Regions from separate parts of the Streptomyces sp. NBC_00727 genome, predicted to be linked through region 1. Evidence: predicted binding sites of a transcription regulator. Region 1 holds the regulator's gene; each other region holds the start of a gene.
What was found. Region 1 encodes HrcA, which represses chaperone genes, less so after heat shock. Its sites were predicted from a motif close to TTNGCACTCNGNNNNNCNGAGTGCNAA; they were not measured.
Positions count from the first base shown of each region.

Region 2: the regulator HrcA is predicted to act here: its motif matches at 2,118-2,144, upstream of groL (chaperonin GroEL).
Region 3: the regulator HrcA is predicted to act here: its motif matches at 1,859-1,885, upstream of groES (co-chaperone GroES).

Region 1 covers NZ_CP108981.1:2,044,963-2,049,085, forward strand. Annotated here, with positions in the region: gene dnaJ (molecular chaperone DnaJ) at 91-1,227, opposite strand; gene hrcA (heat-inducible transcriptional repressor HrcA) at 1,228-2,244, opposite strand; gene OG242_RS09175 (MBL fold metallo-hydrolase) at 2,430-3,149, shown strand; gene OG242_RS09180 (DUF3097 domain-containing protein) at 3,258-4,076, shown strand.
Region 2 covers NZ_CP108981.1:3,955,713-3,959,835, forward strand. Annotated here, with positions in the region: gene thrC (threonine synthase) at 1-1,109, shown strand, start outside; gene OG242_RS17715 (MoaD/ThiS family protein) at 1,151-1,426, shown strand; gene OG242_RS17720 (cold-shock protein) at 1,782-1,988, shown strand; gene groL (chaperonin GroEL) at 2,306-3,931, shown strand.
Region 3 covers NZ_CP108981.1:4,346,537-4,350,659, reverse strand. Annotated here, with positions in the region: gene groL (chaperonin GroEL) at 1-1,292, opposite strand, end outside; gene groES (co-chaperone GroES) at 1,396-1,704, opposite strand; gene OG242_RS19790 (DUF6234 family protein) at 2,006-2,422, shown strand; gene OG242_RS19785 (polysaccharide deacetylase family protein) at 2,413-3,375, opposite strand; gene OG242_RS19780 (hypothetical protein) at 3,545-4,123, opposite strand, start outside.

The DNA of each region.
Region 1 (4,123 bases):
CCTCCCTGTCCCGTGATGCCCGCCCCGCGACAGTGTCCGGTCCCGGCGCGGTACGGACCCGGAGGCCGGGTCCGTACCGCGTGGATGCCGTCAGCGGCCGTTGAAGGCGTCCTTCAGGCGGGAGAACAGGCCCTGCTGGCCGGGCTGGAACTGGCCGGTGGGCCGCTCCTCGCCGCGCAGCTTGGCCAGTTCGCGCAGGAGGCGTTCCTGCTCGGGGTCCATCTTCGTCGGGGTCATCACCTCGACGTGCACGATGAGGTCGCCGCGTCCGCCGCCGCGCAGGTGCGTGATGCCGCGCCCGTGCAGCGGGACGGACTGGCCGGACTGGGTGCCCGGCCGGATGTCGACCTCCTCCATGCCGTCCAGCGTCTCCAGCGGCACCTTGGTGCCGAGGGCCGCAGCCGTCATGGGGATGGTGACCGTGCAGTGCAGGTCGTCCCCGCGGCGCTGGAACACCGCGTGCGGCAGCTCGTGGATCTCGACGTAGAGGTCGCCGGCGGGGCCGCCGCCGGGGCCGACCTCGCCCTCGCCCGCGAGCTGGATGCGGGTGCCGTTGTCGACACCGGCGGGGATCTTCACGGTCAGCGTGCGCCGCGAGCGGATGCGGCCGTCGCCGGCGCACTCCTGGCAGGGGGTCGGCACGACCGTACCGAAGCCCTGGCACTGCGGGCAGGGCCGCGAGGTCATGACCTGGCCGAGGAAGGACCGGGTGACCTGGGAGACCTCACCGCGGCCGCGGCACATGTCGCAGGTCTGCGCGGAGGTGCCGGGGGCCGCCCCCTCGCCGCTGCACGTCGTGCAGACGACGGCCGTGTCGACCTGGATGTCCTTGGTGGTCCCGAAGGCCGACTCGGCGAGGTCGATCTCCAGCCGGATCATGGCGTCCTGGCCGCGCCGGGTGCGCGAACGGGGTCCGCGCTGCGACGACGTACCGAAGAACGCGTCCATGATGTCCGAGAAATTGCCGAAGCCGCCCTGGCCGAAGCCGCCGGCGCCGCCGCCCCCGGACTGGGAGAGGGGGTCGCCGCCGAGGTCATAGACCTGCTTCTTCTGGGCGTCCGACAGCACCTCGTAGGCGGCGTTGATCTCCTTGAACCGCTCCTGGGTCTTCGGATCGGGGTTGACGTCCGGGTGCAGCTCGCGGGCGAGCCTCCGGAAGGCCTTCTTGATCTCGTCCTGGGAAGCGTCGCGGCGCACGCCGAGTACGGCGTAGTAGTCCGTGGCCACTTACGACTCCGCCAGGATCTGTCCGACGTAACGTGCCACTGCGCGTACCGCTCCCATCGTTCCGGGGTAGTCCATGCGGGTCGGTCCGACCACGCCGAGTTTGGCGACTGCCTCGTCGCCCGAACCGTAGCCGACCGCGACGACGGACGTGGAGTTGAGCCCCTCGTGGGCGTTCTCGTGCCCGATGCGTACGGTCATGCCCGAGTCCGTGGCCTCGCCGAGCAGCTTCAGCAGCACGACCTGCTCCTCCAGTGCCTCAAGCACCGGCCGGATCATCACCGGGAAGTCGTGTCCGAAGCGGGTGAGGTTGGAGGTGCCGCCGATCATCAGCCGCTCCTCCGTCTCCTCGACGAGGGTTTCGAGCAGGATCGAGAGGACGGTGGACACGGTTCCCCGGTCCTCGCTCTCGAAGGATTCCGGCAGGTCCTGCACCAGCTGCGGGACGTCCGCGAAACGGCGTCCCACCACCCGGCTGTTGAGCCGGGCCCGCAGGTCCGCGAGCGCGGTCTCGCCGAACGGCGCCGGGCAGTCGACCAGCCGCTGTTCGACCCGGCCGGTGTCCGTGATCAGCACGAGCATCAGCCGCGCCGGGGCCAGGGACAGCAGTTCCACGTGCCGCACCGTCGAACGGGTCAGCGAGGGATACTGCACGACGGCGACCTGCCGGGTCAGCTGCGCGAGCAGCCGTACGGTGCGGCCCACGACGTCGTCGAGGTCGACCGCGCCGCCGAGGAAGTTCTGGATGGCGCGGCGCTCCGGCGACGAGAGGGGCTTGACGCCCGCGAGCTTGTCGACGAAGAGCCGGTAGCCCTTGTCCGTCGGAATACGCCCGGCGCTGGTGTGGGGCTGGGCGATGAAGCCCTCGTCCTCCAGCACCGCCATGTCGTTGCGGACGGTGGCCGGGGAGACCCCCAGCTTGTGCCGCTCCGTGAGCGCCTTGGAGCCGACGGGCTCCTCGGTGCCGACGTAGTCCTGGACGATGGCGCGCAGCACTTCGAGTCTGCGTTCGCTGAGCATCGCGCGCACACCTCCAGCTGTCCATCTCGTGGTCCTCGGGCCGTTCCCGGGATTCCTCCTGGCACTCGGTGCGTACGAGTGCCAGCGATCCCCGGCCAGTGTACGGCGACGGGGTGGCTTCCTAGCAAGAGCGGTCGGCCACGCTGCCGGGGGACCGCGCAGGTCGCTGCCGATAGCGTCGCCGCATGGACGCCTCTTGGGAAGACTTCGGGTGGGAGCGGCTGGGTCACGGAGCGGGCCGCCGGCGCCTGCCGGTGTGGGACGCGACGGCCCTTTTGGTGGCCGGTGCGGACGGAGTGCTGCTCTGCGACACCGGTGCGTCACTGCGTGAGGGCGTCGAATTGCGTACGCAGGCGGAGGCACTGCTCGGCCGGAGGGTGACGCACATCGCACTCAGTCACCCTCATTTCGATCATGTGCTGGGCACGGCCGCGTTCGCCGGGGCCCGGGTGTACGGCGCCGCGGGGATGGCGGAGCTGCTGCGGCGGGGGGCGGGCGAGCTGTACGCGGACGCGGTGGCCCAGGGCCTGCCCGAGCCGGACGCGGCGGAGTCCGCCGATGTGCTGGTCGCCCCGCGCGAGGAGGTGGACGGGGAGCGGGCGCTGGACCTGGGCGGCCGGGAGGTGGTGCTGGTGAACGTGGGCGCGGCGCACAGCGGCCACGACCTGGCGGTGCTGGTTCCCGGCTCCCCGGCGCTGGTGTTCTGCGGCGACCTGGTGGAGGAGTCGGGCGAACCGCAGGCCGGTCCGGACGCCCGTCCCGCCCGCTGGCCGGCGGCGCTGGACCGGCTGCTGGAGCTGGGCGGCGAGGACGCGCTGTACGTGCCGGGGCACGGGGCCGTGGTGGACGCGGCGTTCGTCCGGGCGCAGCGGGACGCGCTGGCGGCGCGGTTCGGCGGGTCGTAGCGGGACGCGCCGGCGGCGCGGTTCGGCGGGTCGTAGCGGGGAAGGGCGGCCGGGCGGGCGGCCTCACGGTTCGGCGTGTCGCGGGTCTTCCCCGCTTATCGTCGTGCGATGCGCAGCTACCAGCCGGATCTGACCCCGCCGTGGAAGAAGTCCGCCCCCGCCCCCGAGGTGCCCGCCGAGACCGATCTGGTCGTGGAGGAGGCCGTCACCGGCTTCTGCGGTGCGGTGATCCGGTGCGAGAAGACCGCCGAGGGGCCGACGGTGACCCTGGAGGACCGGTTCGGCAAGCACCGGGTCTTCCCGATGGTGCCACGCGGCTTCCTGCTGGAGGGCCGGGTCGTCACGCTGGTGCGCCCGTCGGCCGGCGGACCGGTGCGGCCCACGCGCACGGCTTCCGGTTCGGTGGCGGTGCCCGGGGCGCGGGCCCGGGTGGCGCGGGCCGGGCGGATCTATGTGGAGGGGCGGCACGACGCGGAGCTGGTCGAGCGGGTGTGGGGCGACGACCTGCGCATCGAGGGCGTGGTCGTCGAGTACCTGGAGGGCGTCGACGACCTGCCGGCGATCGTGCGGGAGTTCGCGCCCGCGCCGGACGCCCGTCTGGGGGTGCTGGTCGACCATCTGGTGCCCGGTTCCAAGGAGTCGCGGATCGCGGCCCAGGTGTCGGACGGCAACGTGCTGGTGGTCGGGCACCCGTACATCGACGTGTGGGAGGCCGTGAAGCCCGCGTCGGTGGGGATCGCCGGCTGGCCGGTGGTGCCGCGCGGGCAGGACTGGAAGACGGGGGTGTGCCGGGCGCTGGGCTGGCCGGAGAACACCGGCGCGGCCTGGCAGCGGATTCTGTCCTCGGTCCGGTCCTACCGGGACCTTCAGCCCGAACTCCTGGGCCGAGTAGAGGAATTGATCGATTTCGTCACCCTTCCGGACTGATGTCCGGCGGGCCTTCCCGTCGATCCCGTACCGATACGGACGAATGC
Region 2 (4,123 bases), 1.9 Mb from region 1:
AGCGCATCGAGGCCGGTCCGGACAACATCTGGCGTTACGCGCCGCTGCTGCCGGTGCCCGCAGATGTCGCCGGCAAGCCCAATCTCAACCCCGGCTTCACCAAGCTGGTCAAGGCCGACAACCTCGCCCGCGAGCTGGGTGTGACCGGCGGCCTGTACGTGAAGGACGACTCCGGCAACCCGACGCACTCCTTCAAGGACCGTGTCGTCGCGATCGCCGTCGAGGCCGCCCGCGCCTTCGGCTTCACCACCCTGTCCTGCTCCTCCACGGGCAACCTCGCCGGTGCGGTCGGCGCCGCCGCGTCCCGGGCGGGCCTGCGCTCCTGCGTGTTCATCCCGCACGACCTGGAGCAGGGCAAGGTCGTCATGGCCGCGGTGTACGGCGGTGAGCTGGTCGGCATCGAGGGCAACTACGACGACGTCAACCGCTTCTGCTCCGAGCTCATCGGCGACCCGCTCGGCGAGGGCTGGGGCTTCGTCAACGTGAACCTGCGCCCGTACTACGGCGAGGGCTCCAAGACGCTGGCGTACGAGATCTGCGAGCAGCTCGGCTGGCGGCTGCCCGACCAGATCGTCATCCCGGTCGCGTCCGGCTCGCAGCTCACGAAGATCGACAAGGGTCTCCAGGAGCTGATCAAGCTGGGCCTGGTCGAGGACAAGCCGTACAAGATCTTCGGCGCCCAGGCAGAGGGCTGCTCCCCGGTCTCCACCGCCTTCAAGGCAGGCCACGACGTGGTCCGCCCGCAGAAGCCGAACACCATCGCCAAGTCCCTGGCGATCGGCAACCCGGCCGACGGCCCGTACGTCCTGGACATCGCCCGCCGCACCGGCGGCGCCGTCGAGGACGTCGACGACGAGCAGGTCGTCGACGCGATCAAGCTGCTGGCCCGCACCGAGGGCATCTTCGCCGAGACGGCGGGCGGGGTGACGGTCGGCGTGACGAGGAAGCTGATCGAGGCCGGTCTGCTCGACCCGGCGCTCACCACCGTCGTCCTGAACACCGGTGACGGCCTCAAGACGCTGGACGCGGTGGCCGAGACCTCGCAGGCGACCGCCACGATCCGCCCGAGCCTCGACGCCTTCCGCGCCGCGGGCCTCGCCACCAGCTGATCCGCCTCCGACCACCCGAGACTTCAGGAAGGGCACCCGCCATGAGCGTCAAGGTCCGCATCCCCACCATCCTCCGCACCTACACGGGCGGCCAGGCCGAGGTTCCGGCCGAGGGCGCGACCCTCTCCGAGGTCATCGCGTCGCTGGAGAAGGACCACCCGGGCATCGCGGCCCGCGTCCTTGACGACCAGGGCAAGCTGCGCCGCTTCGTCAACGTGTACGTCAACGACGACGACGTGCGCTTCGAGGGCGGCCTCGACGCGGCGACCCCGGACGGCGCCGGCATCTCGATCATCCCCGCCGTCGCCGGCGGCTGAGCCCCCGACTTCGCAGCATCACCGCAATTGCCCCCTCCGCGAGAGAAGCGGAGGGGGCAATTCTGCATGGTTGAGCGCGGTAGAGTGTGGGAAGTCCCCTTCGCTGCGCGTGCCGCCCGCATATGAGAATGCGCCGCCCCACGATCAAATGCAGCCAAAGTGCTTGAGCCTCTTGCGCCATAAGTCACCTTTGCCGGGCCCGACTTGTCCTGCAATCCCGTGAATTCCCCGTATTCGGGCGATCGGTGCTGCGCAGAATTGTCGTCCGACTGACCTGTTGCACAGGGCAGTTGGGCAGATACATTCAGCGGCGGTCGACGCGCTTCGGCGCACACACGTTACAGGGGAGTTAGGCATGGCTCAGGGCACCGTCAAGTGGTTCAACGCGGAGAAGGGGTACGGCTTCATCGCGGTCGACGGTGGTGCGGATGTATTCGTCCACTACAGCGCGATCCAGATGGACGGTTACCGCACCCTCGAAGAAGGTCAGCGGGTCGAGTTCGAAATCTCGCAGGGCCAGAAGGGGCCGCAGGCGGACATGGTCAAGCTCGCCGTCGGCTGAGCCCGGCACGCACGTCGGCCACGACGCTACGCACGTACGAAGGGTCCGTACCTAGGGGTACGGACCCTTCGCGCGTCCCGGGCCCGCCTGCTGCGTGTCCCGGGCACTGTCCACATGCCGAGGGCGACGCTTGCACTCTCGGGGGTCGAGTGCTAATCATTGGCTTAGCACTCTCCAGGTGAGAGTGACAGAACTTGGACCGGGCCGGTGAGGCCCGCAGGCGTGGCGGGGCAAGGAACCGCCAGGCACGCAGGCCGTCCGTCGCGGGCGCCACTCGGTCCGGAGCAATCCACCCCTGTCCGGGAGGACCACTTCACATGGCCAAGATCATCGCGTTCGACGAGGAGGCCCGGCGCGGTCTCGAGCGCGGCATGAACCAGCTCGCCGACGCCGTCAAGGTCACCCTTGGCCCCAAGGGCCGCAACGTCGTCCTCGAGAAGAAGTGGGGCGCCCCCACGATCACCAACGATGGTGTCTCCATCGCCAAGGAGATCGAGCTGGAGGACCCGTACGAGAAGATCGGTGCGGAGCTGGTCAAGGAGGTCGCCAAGAAGACGGACGACGTCGCCGGCGACGGTACGACCACCGCCACCGTTCTCGCCCAGGCGCTCGTCCGCGAGGGTCTGCGCAACGTGGCCGCGGGTGCGAACCCGATGGCTCTCAAGCGGGGCATCGAGAAGGCCGTCGAGGCCGTCTCCGCCGCCCTCCTGGAGCAGGCCAAGGACGTGGAGACCAAGGAGCAGATCGCTTCGACCGCCTCCATCTCCGCCGCCGACACCCAGATCGGCGAGCTCATCGCCGAGGCCATGGACAAGGTCGGCAAGGAAGGCGTCATCACCGTCGAGGAGTCCCAGACCTTCGGTCTGGAGCTGGAGCTCACCGAGGGTATGCGCTTCGACAAGGGCTACATCTCGGCGTACTTCGCCACCGACATGGAGCGCATGGAGTCGTCCCTCGACGACCCGTACATCCTGATCGTCAACTCCAAGGTCAGCAACGTGAAGGACCTCCTTCCGCTGCTGGAGAAGGTCATGCAGTCCGGCAAGCCGCTGCTGATCATCGCCGAGGACGTCGAGGGCGAGGCCCTGTCGACCCTGGTCGTCAACAAGATCCGCGGCACCTTCAAGTCCGTCGCCGTCAAGGCCCCGGGCTTCGGCGACCGCCGCAAGGCCATGCTCGGCGACATCGCCATCCTCACCGGTGGCACCGTGATCTCCGAGGAGGTCGGCCTCAAGCTGGAGAACGCCGGTCTCGACCTGCTCGGCCGCGCCCGCAAGGTCGTCATCACCAAGGACGAGACGACGATCGTCGACGGCGCCGGTGACAGCGACCAGGTCCAGGGCCGCGTCAACCAGATCCGTGCCGAGATCGAGAACTCCGACTCGGACTACGACCGCGAGAAGCTCCAGGAGCGCCTGGCGAAGCTGGCCGGCGGCGTGGCCGTCATCAAGGCCGGTGCCGCCACCGAGGTCGAGCTCAAGGAGCGCAAGCACCGCATCGAGGACGCGGTGCGCAACGCCAAGGCCGCCGTCGAGGAGGGCATCGTCGCCGGTGGTGGCGTGGCTCTGCTCCAGGCCTCGGCCGTCTTCGAGAAGCTCGAGCTCTCGGGTGACGAGGCGACCGGCGCCAACGCCGTGAAGCTCGCGCTGGAGGCCCCGCTCAAGCAGATCGCCGTCAACGGTGGTCTCGAGGGTGGCGTCGTCGTCGAGAAGGTGCGCAACCTGCCGATCGGTCACGGCCTCAACGCCGCGACCGGCGAGTACGTCGACATGATCGCCGAGGGCATTCTCGACCCGGCGAAGGTCACGCGCTCCGCCCTGCAGAACGCCGCGTCGATCGCCGCGCTGTTCCTCACCACCGAGGCCGTCATCGCCGACAAGCCGGAGAAGGCCGCCGCCGGCGGCGCTCCGGGCGGCATGCCGGGCGGTGACATGGACTTCTGATCCTGACGGATCGGCAGTTCCAGCAGTACCAAGACACCGGCCCCCGGGGACTCGTCCCCGGGGGCCGGTGTCGTTGTGTGTACGTGTACGGGCTCAGCCCGCGTTGAGCCCGTCGACCAGGCGGCGAGGAACCGGTCGCGTCCGGGGAAGCGGGGAGCCGCCAAGCACTTGCGTCTCTTTCTGCAAAAAACA
Region 3 (4,123 bases), 2.3 Mb from region 1:
CCGAGGTTGCCCTCCAGGACCTTGACGGCGTGGACCAGAGCGGAGCCGCCACCGGAGACGATGCCCTCCTCGACCGCGGCGCGGGTCGCGGAGATGGCGTCCTCCAGACGGTGCTTCTTCTCCTTGAGCTCGACCTCGGTGGCGGCACCGACGCGGATCACGCAGACACCGCCGGCCAGCTTCGCCAGGCGCTCCTGGAGCTTCTCGCGGTCCCAGTCGGAGTCCGTGGACTCGATCTCGGCCTTGATCTGGTTGACGCGGCCGGCGACCTCGTCGGACTTGCCGCCGCCGTCGACGATGGTGGTGTCGTCCTTGGAGACGGTCACGCGGCGGGCGGTGCCCAGCACGTCCAGACCGGCCTGGTCGAGCTTGAGGCCGACCTCCTCGGCGATGACGGTCGCACCGGTGAGGGTGGCGATGTCGCCGAGCATGGCCTTGCGGCGGTCACCGAAGCCGGGGGCCTTCACGGCGACGGCGTTGAACGTGCCGCGGATCTTGTTGACGACCAGGGTCGACAGGGCCTCGCCCTCGACGTCCTCGGCGATGATCAGCAGCGGCTTGGAGCCACCGGCCTGGATGACCTTCTCCAGGAGCGGCAGCAGCTCCTGGATCGAGCCGATCTTGCCCTGGTGGATCAGGATGTACGGGTCGTCGAGGACGGCCTCCATACGCTCCTGGTCGGTCACCATGTACGGGGACAGGTAGCCCTTGTCGAAGGCCATGCCCTCGGTGAAGTCGAGGTCCAGACCGAAGGTGTTGGACTCCTCGACGGTGATGACACCGTCCTTGCCGACCTTGTCCATCGCGTCCGCGATGAGCTCGCCGACCTGGGCGTCCTGCGCGGAGAGCGCGGCGACGGCGGCGATGTCGGACTTGTCCTCGATCGGGCGGGCGGTCGCCAGAAGCTCATCGGACACGGCCTTGACCGCGGCGTCGATGCCCTTCTTCAGAGCGGCCGGGGAGGCGCCGGCGGCGACGTTGCGCAGACCCTCGCGGACGAGCGCCTGGGCGAGGACGGTGGCGGTGGTCGTACCGTCACCGGCCACGTCGTTGGTCTTGGTCGCCACCTCCTTCACCAGCTGGGCGCCGAGGTTCTCGTACGGGTCGTCCAGCTCGACCTCGCGCGCGATGGTGACACCGTCGTTGGTGATGGTGGGGGCACCGAACTTCTTGTCGATGACGACGTTGCGGCCCTTGGGGCCGATCGTCACCTTCACCGTGTCTGCAAGCTTGTTGACGCCGCGCTCGAGGGCGCGACGGGCGTCCTCGTCGAACTTCAGGATCTTCGCCATGGAGCTGAACTTTTCCTCTCAAAAACAAGAACTGCGCCCCTGCCGCCCGGCTAGTTATGTCGCAGGGGGCCAGGGGCGCAGAACAGAAGCAAACGTGGGTGAATTACTTCTCGATGATCGCGAGCACGTCGCGGGCCGAGAGGACGAGGTACTCCTCGCCGTTGTACTTCACCTCGGTGCCGCCGTACTTGCTGTACAGCACGACATCGCCGGTCTTGACGTCGAGCGGCAGGCGCTCGCCGTTCTCGAAGCGGCCCGGGCCCACGGCCAGGACGACGCCCTCCTGGGGCTTCTCCTTTGCGGTGTCCGGGATAACCAGGCCGGAGGCCGTGGTCTGCTCGGCGTCGAGCGGCTGGACCACGATGCGGTCCTCGAGCGGCTTGATCGCAACCTTGGAGCTGGCGGTCGACACGATCCGGTCTCCCCCTTCGGAGATCTCACGGGGTTTAACAGTCTTTGGTGTGGCGACCAGGTGGGCCCGTCGTCGCGGGTGCCGGACCTGCTGGTCGCACAGTACTGCTGGCACTCTCCAGTGGGGAGTGCCAGCACTGAGACTATGACCGCGATTAGCACTCGGTCAAGCGGAGTGCCAATTCACGCCCCTCATGGCGTACGCGGGGCCCCCGGCCCGTACGGCTGCGACCGTGCAACGTTCCGGACACCGTAGGGACAACGCGGGGGCCGCCCGGTCCGTTCCGGTGGACGGTGACGGCATGCGCATACGATCCGCCGCCCCGGACCGCCCGGCCGCCTCGCGCCCCGGGCCGGTGATGACCGGCTGCCTCGACATGGTGCTCGGCCTGCTCCTCATCGCACTGGAGCTGGTGATCAGCGCGGTCTTCTTCTATTCGCACACGGCTTCCGCCCCGCGGCCGCCGGACCCGGACATGATGGAGGCCGGACCGCCCGGGATGGACTGGTCCGGCACTCTCGTCCTCGCCACCGTCACGGCGGTGGCGTGCCTGATCGGGGTGGTGCTGCTGCGCCACGGGCTGCCGATCGCGGGCGTCGTCCAGCTGATCGGCGTATGCCTGCTGCTGGTCCTCACGCTGACGGCCTGGCACGGCGCCTACGAGGACGCCCACCCGGACCCCGGGCCCGACCGCGCGTACGCCGCTCCCTACACGTAGTCCTCCAGGCGGGCCACGGCGTACCCCTGGTCCGTGATGACCTTCATGACGGACCGGATGAGGTCGGGCATGCTGCCCTTCCAGTCCTTCTTGCCGCGGAAGTGGGTGAGGATGATGTCGCCGGGGTGCAGTTCCTGGTCCTGCCCGCGCCACTCCATGTGGTCGGGGAACGCCTCGGCCTCCCACAGGGGCACGGCGGTGATGCCGCAGGACTTGGCGATCTTCAGGGTGTCGGTGTTGTAGTTGCCGTACGGCGGCCGGAAGAGCCGGGGCCGCTTGCCGAACTGCTGCTCGATGATGTCCTGCTGGTCGCAGATCTCGCGCTTCTGCTCCTCGTGGGACAGGCCCGGCATGTAGCGGTGGTTGAGCGTGTGGTTGTTGAGCGTGAGCCCGCGGGCCTGGGCGTCCTTGAAGAACGTGTAGTCGTCGCGCACCAGGTAGTCGGTGAGGAAGGCGCTGTACGGGATGTTCAGCTCCGACATCATCTTCAGCAGCTCGGGGTCCTTGTCGTCCCCGTCGTCCATGGTCAGGAAGACGACCTTGTCCGTGGTGGGGACCCGGGTGAAGACCGGCGGCAGCGAGTCGTTCTGGCCCTCGACCTCGAAGCCCTTGCGGGTCGTCAGGTGCGGCTTCTTCGCGGGCGGTACGGGGGCCGCGAGCGGCGTGCTCGCCAGGCCCCACTTCTTGGCGGCGACCGCGCGGGCGGCCTGCGCCAGCTTCGCCCGCTCCGCCCGTGCCGCGCGGGTGCCCAGCGCCCCGGCCGCCGGCTCCGCCGGCGCGCCCGCCTGACCGGCCTGGAGCTTCGCGCTCCGGGCGGCGGCGCCAGGATCGCCGTCCCCGGCCGCGCAGCCCGACGCGGCGGCGGCGACCAGGAGCGCGGCCAGCACCGCGTACCCCGGCCGGCGCCGCAGGTGGCCCCGCCCCCGCCGCGCCCGCTGCCGCCCGCCCGTCACCGCACCCGGTTCGCACCCATTCATGGCCAATTTGTCCTTTTGTCGTACTGGCTGCATGGCGCCGGATCCTGCCAGTACGACCGGGGACGGCGGGCCCGACACCGCCGCCGGGCCCGCGCGGTCCCCCGGGTGGCTCACACGGAGGCGGCCGAACAGGGCCGCCCCGGCCTCAGCGGTGGGCGCCGCCGCCCTGCTGGGCCAGCGGGACCGGAGCGGCCGTCCCGGTCAGCGTGCGCAGGATCCAGCGCCGGTGCCAGAACGCCTTGAAGACGCCGACGAGCCCGACGGTCCAGGCCAGGAACCCGAGCCCCATGATCAGCGCCATCAGCCCGTACGTGTCATGGCCCCGCACCGCGCCCGCGGGCACGACGACGCAGGCGTACAGCCCCAGCGCGCCCAGCACGAAAGAGGTCAGCAGCCACACCAGGCTGAGGCCGGGCAGCCGGAGACCGGCGTCGCGGGCCGGGTCGGGGTCCAGCTCGCCCCACTGCGTGAGCAGCCGCCGCACCGCCGCGTCCCGGCGCAACCCGACGACGAGGAGGACCACCGCCGGGATCAGGGCGGCGGCGCCCATCGCGAGCATCACCACGCCGGCGATCGCGCTGACGGCGTCGAACGACTCCTCGAAGGTGATGAACGCCGTCCCGATGAACGACCAGCCGACCGCGGCGACCACCCCCCACAGCCACAGGAGCCCGAGCCGGCCGGGTCCGATGTGCGCCTTCACCAGCCCGCCGAGCAGGAAGGA